2 regions of the Bacillus cereus group sp. RP43 genome follow, and region 1 is predicted to be linked to the other one. Evidence: riboswitches for the same ligand, from Rfam matches in the RefSeq annotation. Region 1 holds a riboswitch; the other holds the start of a gene.

Region 1 (3,216 bases):
CGCGTAGCAACCGCCTTCAATATTGAATACACCGTTATCAGACCAACCGTGCTCATCGTCACCGATTAATTTACGGTTTGGATCAGCAGATAATGTTGTTTTCCCTGTTCCAGATAAACCGAAGAATAGTGCTACGTCGCCTTCTTCGCCTACGTTTGAAGAGCAGTGCATAGAAAGAATGTCTTGTTCAGGTAGTAAGAAGTTCATAATAGAGAAGATTGATTTTTTCATTTCTCCAGCGTATTCTGTACCACCGATTAGTACGATACGTTTTTCGAATGAAACCATAATGAATGCTTCAGAATTTGTACCGTCAATTGCTGGATCTGCTTTGAAGTTTGGTGCAGAAACAATTGTGAACTCTGATTCGTGAGTTGTTAATTCTTCTTCATTTGGACGAATAAATAATTGATGTACGAACAAATTATGCCATGCATATTCGTTAACAACTTGAATTGGTAGGCGATAGTTGCGATCAGCGCCAGCAAATCCTTTGAAGACGAATAACTCTTCTTTTTCTTTTAAGTATTCTAAAACTTTTGTATATAATTTATTAAAATGTTCTTCAGAGATCGGTTGGTTCACGGCTCCCCAAGCAATTTTGTCAGCAACCGATGCTTCCTTCACAATAAATTTATCTTTAGGAGAACGTCCTGTGTATTTTCCTGTTGAAGCAGAAACGGCACCAGTAGAAGTTAATTTCCCTTCGTTTCGCATTAATACTTTTTCCACTAATTGCGGAACACTTAATTGAATCTGTGCATTGCTTCCGTTCAATAATTCATGTAAACCAATTTGGACATTCACAGTACTCATATTTATATACCATCCTTTTCATTTAATGAAATATTCCTCGTAATCCCCATCAAGAGTATAACACAATTATATAAATAATGTATACTATTTATTTATTTTTGTTTGTGTGAATGTATCATTTCCTTATTAATATTTCATTCTATGCGTATTGAGAAAAACTTTCAGGAAAATGTGAATATTAATTGACAAATGAATATCATTTCTTTAGTATAGGTTGGGACGGATACTCTCTTATCCCGAGCTGGCGGAGGGACAGGCCCGATGAAGCCCAGCAACCTCACTTGTAGTGGTAAATACAGGTGAATAGGTGCTAAAACCTGTGCGAGGCTAACGGTCTCGAACGATAAGAGCAAAGGGCAAAAAGCAGTATGCAAGTAGCAAATTAAACCTTTCCTCTATGTTAAGTGGGAAAGGTTTTTCTGTATGCTTGTGTGGGAGAATAAATGTATGTCGCAGTTTGTGGCAAATTAAGGATGAGTTCCGTACAATATATACAATTACTGTAGGGAGGTTTACCACATGACAAAAAAACGTCATCTGTTCACATCTGAGTCTGTAACTGAAGGACATCCAGATAAAATTTGTGACCAAATTTCTGATTCAATTTTAGATGCGATCTTATCAAAGGACGCAAATGCACGTGTAGCTTGTGAAACAACTGTAACAACTGGTTTAGTATTGGTAGCGGGGGAAATTACGACTTCTACTTATGTAGATATTCCGAAAATCGTTCGTGAAACAATTCAAGGCATTGGTTACACACGCGCAAAATATGGATTCGATGCAGAAACTTGTGCAGTTTTAACATCTATCGATGAGCAATCTGCTGACATCGCTATGGGTGTTGACCAAGCGCTAGAAGCACGCGAAGGTCTAATGACTGACGCTGAGATTGAGGCAATTGGTGCGGGAGACCAAGGTTTAATGTTTGGTTTCGCATGTAATGAAACACAAGAATTAATGCCACTTCCAATCTCGCTTGCTCACAAATTAGCTCGCCGTTTAACTGAAGTACGTAAAGATGACACATTATCATACTTACGTCCGGATGGAAAAACGCAAGTTACAGTTGAGTATGATGAAAGTGGTAAACCTGTACGTGTGGATACAATTGTAATTTCTACACAACATCATCCAGATGTTACATGGGAAGAAATCGATCGCGATTTAAAAGAGCATGTAATTAAAGCTGTAGTTCCAGCTGAATTAATGGATGGAGAAACGAAATTCTTCATTAACCCAACTGGTCGCTTCGTAATTGGTGGACCACAAGGTGATGCTGGTTTAACAGGACGTAAAATCATCGTTGATACTTACGGTGGATACGCTCGCCACGGTGGCGGTGCATTCTCTGGTAAAGATGCAACGAAAGTTGACCGTTCTGCAGCATATGCAGCTCGTTATGTTGCGAAAAACATCGTAGCAGCTGGTCTTGCTGACAAAGCAGAAGTACAACTTGCATACGCAATCGGCGTAGCACAACCAGTATCAATTTCAGTTGATACATTTGGCACTGGTAAAGTATCTGAAGACGTACTAGTAGAACTAGTTCGTAACAACTTCGATCTTCGCCCAGCTGGTATTATTAAAATGCTAGACTTACGTCGCCCAATTTACAAACAAACAGCAGCTTACGGCCACTTCGGACGTACTGATGTAGATCTTTCATGGGAACGTACAGACAAAGCTGTAGCTTTAAAAGAGCAAGCTGGTCTATAATATATGAAAAAAAGCTTTGCGCGGTGAGCGCAAAGCTTTTTTTATTTTGTTTTACTTATGATTTGAATACATGAATTACAATACACTTCTCCGTCTAGCTCAATATACTTTTCATATTAGTCATGCCGCTTGCCGGAAAGGGCATATGAATCCATGCTTTTTCATACGTTTGTATTTCTTTTTTGCATGATTTACAAACTATCGGTTTCTTCTTGAACATATGTAATTACCCTTTCATTTGACGTGCTTTACCCGCGCAAAATGCACTGCTCAGTAAAAATAGCGTTGCGAATATAATACTTACTAATGTAGCATATGGAATTGCTCCTTTTAGAGAAAACCCCACGGTGATTGAAGCTATAAATAAGAGGATGAATGTTGTTGTTAATTTTTTATAAAGTTCCATAATATGTAGACCTCCGATTTATTTTGTAGTGTAAATTTAAAAATTAAATCTATTATGTAGAAAATATAAGGTGAGTTAAAGAGTAGCTAATGATGTGGAACCTAAGAAAAAATATAAAAAGTACACTCTTTTATTTTCCTTTTTGTGGGTTTACATACTTATATTGTATCATGCTTCATCGTTGGCTTCATACATAATCGTGTAAAGATATGTATGATAAAATGGAGAAAAGTCTTCAAGAAAGGAAAGATGAAAAATGAGTGTAACTGAACATA
Region 2 (3,216 bases), 480 kb from region 1:
GTCATTTCTTCAAAATACGCTGGACTTCCCTCATATACGTAACGCCCTTCCACATAATTCGGGAGACCTGCATTTGGATATGCTGACAAGTAGCCATCTTGAGGAATCGATATCATTTTAAAAGCTTCCGTCATATGAAGTGGTCCTAGTTGACAGTTCAATCCAACAACATTTGCACCGTAATCTAAAAGCTGTTTTAATATTTCATTGACATCATTCCCATTTTGAGTCGTACCTGCCTCATGCAACGCTAACTGAGCAACAATCGGAATATTCGTTTGTTTACGCAATACTTTAACGGCATGTAATAATTCAAATTCATCATAAAAAGTTTCTAATAATAATCCATCAACCTGTTCTTCTAGTAGAGCACCTGCCTGCTCAAGTAACATAAATTCTCGCTCTATATCAGTCGTTGTAACAGCACCAATATGTTTCATACCTCCAATTGTCCCTAAAATTGCATTCCGCTCTGTTACTGATGCTTTCGCAATATTCACTGCCGCTCTATTAATTTGGACAACTTGATTTTCTAATCCATACATACGTAATTTCGCTTCATTTGCCCCATACGTATTCGTTTGAATAACATCCGCTCCAGCAGCTACATATTGTTTATGAATCGATATAATTAAGTCTGGATCAGACAAATTCAATTCTTCAAAACTACTTTGTAAACCATGCGAATGTAATAACGTTCCAACCGCACCATCACCTATTACAATTCCTTTTGATAATAAATCTAGTAATTTCACGAATCTCCCTCATTTCTATCAATATAAAAACCCCCTCTTCGCTTTGAAGAGGGGGACATAATTGTTCCTCCTCTTATTATGCAAAACACACGTTTTGCAGGTTTTAGCACCGTTTCAAACATTTAGTTTGAAGGTTGCCGGGTTTCACAGGGCCTTTCCCTCCACCGCTCTCAATAAGAGTTTGTCTTTATTATTTTATTTATGTAGCTAAAAGGAAATACGTTCCCCTTTTAACAATGTTTGTTAATTTTTTATAAATTTAGCACGCACTAAAATAAAAGTCAATGACACTTGCGGAAAAATAAAAATTATTTAAAATAAAGTTGCAATTCAGTTAACTTTTGTTGTAAAGTTAAAAACATAATAAAAATTTCATACGAACATTCTTATCTAGAGAGGTAGAGGGACTGGCCCTATGACGCCTCAGCAACCATTAACAATTTGTTAATAAGGTGCTAATTCCAGCAAATTGTCAAAGATTTGACAGATGAGAAGAAGACTCTATTCAATCCGAAAGCCTTCTTCTTAGAAGGCTTTTTTTATTTTATATTCAACTACTCGTTCAATTTAAAAAGGAGGAATTTTTACATGTCAACTATCGAAACAAAACTAGCACAAATCGGAAATCGTAGCGAAACTACAACAGGAACTGTTAATCCACCCGTTTATTTCTCAACCGCTTATCGTCACGAAGGACTTGGTAAATCTACCGGCTTTGACTATTCACGAACTGGAAATCCAACTCGTGGTCTTTTAGAACAGGCAATCGCAGACTTAGAATATGGCGAACAAGGTTATGCCTGCAGTTCAGGAATGGCAGCTGTTCTCCTTGTCCTTTCGTTATTCCGTTCTGGGGATGAACTTATTGTATCTGAAGATTTATATGGAGGAACGTATCGATTATTTTCTGAACATGAAAAAAAGTGGAATGTTCGATGTAGATACGTAAATACACAATCTATTAAACAAATTGAGCAAGCTATCACAACTGAAACGAAGGCTATTTTCATAGAAACTCCGACTAATCCATTAATGCAAGTTACTGATATTGCCACTGTCACAAGTGTAGCGAAAAGACACGGACTACTTCTTATTGTAGATAACACATTCTACACTCCTTATATACAGCAACCATTAACAGAAGGTGCCGACATCGTACTTCATAGTGCAACGAAATATTTAGGTGGGCATAACGATGTACTAAGCGGACTTGTCGTTGCAAAAGGAAAGGAACTTTGTGAAGAAATCGCTCATTATCATAATGCCTCCGGTGCTGTCTTAAGCCCATTTGATTCATGGCTATTAATTCGTGGTATGAAAACTTTAGCGCTTCGCATGAGACAACATGAAGAAAATGCGAAAGCAATTGTTGCTTATTTAAATGATGAAGACGGTGTGACAGATGTATTTTATCCAGGAAGAGGCGGTATGATTTCGTTTCGTCTTCAAGATGAAACATGGATTAATCCATTCTTACAATCTTTATCCTTAATCACATTTGCTGAAAGTCTTGGTGGTGTAGAGAGTTTAATGACTTATCCAGCAACGCAAACGCATGCTGATATTCCAGAAGAAATCAGAACGGCAAACGGTGTATGTAATCGTCTTCTTCGATTCTCCGTCGGCATTGAAAACAGTAATGATTTAATTCAAGACTTAAATCAAGCCATTAAACTTGTAAAAGAAGGTGTGAGAATATGAGTTATTCTATAGATACACTCTTACTACACAACCAATATAAACACGATGCACAAACAGGAGCTGTTAACGTTCCCATTTATAACACATCAACATTTCACCAGTTTGATGTAGATACTTTTGGCAAATACGACTATAGCCGATCTGGAAATCCAACTCGTGAAGCTCTGGAAGATATCATTGCTTTATTAGAAGGCGGAACAAAAGGGTTCGCCTTTGCATCAGGCATTGCAGCGATTTCTACTGCTTTTCTCCTTCTTTCACAAGGCGATCACGTACTCATTTCAGAAGACGTATACGGAGGCACTTACCGGATTATAACTGAAGTTCTCTCTCGTTACGGTGTTTCACATACATTTGTTGATATGACCAATTTAGAAGCAATAAAACAAAATATCAAACCGAATACGAAGCTCTTTTATGTAGAAACACCATCTAACCCACTTTTAAAAGTAACAGATATTCGCGAGGTTTCTAAACTCGCAAAATCTATTGGTGCTCTTACATTTGTTGATAATACATTTTTGACCCCATTATTCCAGAAGCCGCTTGATCTTGGCGCCGATGTCGTTCTTCATAGTGCCACAAAATTTATTGCTGGCCATAGTGATGTTACTGCCGGATTAGCGGTCGTAAAAGATGCCGAACTCGCTCAAAAACTTGGATTTTTACAAAATGCATTTGGCGCTATTTTAGGACCTCAAGACTGTTCTCTCGTGCTTCGCGGTATTAAAACATTGCATGTACGTCTCGAACATTCAGC

The links. A riboswitch is a leader RNA that binds a small molecule or an ion and turns the genes downstream of it on or off. The one in region 1 is predicted to bind S-adenosylmethionine.
Region 2: another riboswitch for S-adenosylmethionine. It lies ahead of metI (cystathionine gamma-synthase/O-acetylhomoserine thiolyase); the one in region 1 lies ahead of metK (methionine adenosyltransferase).

Annotation. Positions count from the first base shown of each region.
Region 1 is NZ_JARVHQ010000001.1:664,015-667,230, forward strand. Features, by position in the region: gene pckA (phosphoenolpyruvate carboxykinase (ATP)) at 1-816, opposite strand, end outside; SAM riboswitch class I at 1,045-1,166, shown strand; gene metK (methionine adenosyltransferase) at 1,336-2,535, shown strand; gene QCI75_RS03460 (hypothetical protein) at 2,762-2,941, opposite strand; gene QCI75_RS03465 (MogA/MoaB family molybdenum cofactor biosynthesis protein) at 3,198-3,216, shown strand, end outside.
Region 2 is NZ_JARVHQ010000001.1:1,145,318-1,148,533, reverse strand. Features, by position in the region: gene QCI75_RS05965 (bifunctional homocysteine S-methyltransferase/methylenetetrahydrofolate reductase) at 1-755, opposite strand, end outside; SAM riboswitch class I at 826-935, opposite strand; SAM riboswitch class I at 1,139-1,249, shown strand; gene metI (cystathionine gamma-synthase/O-acetylhomoserine thiolyase) at 1,344-2,456, shown strand; gene metC (cystathionine beta-lyase) at 2,453-3,216, shown strand, end outside.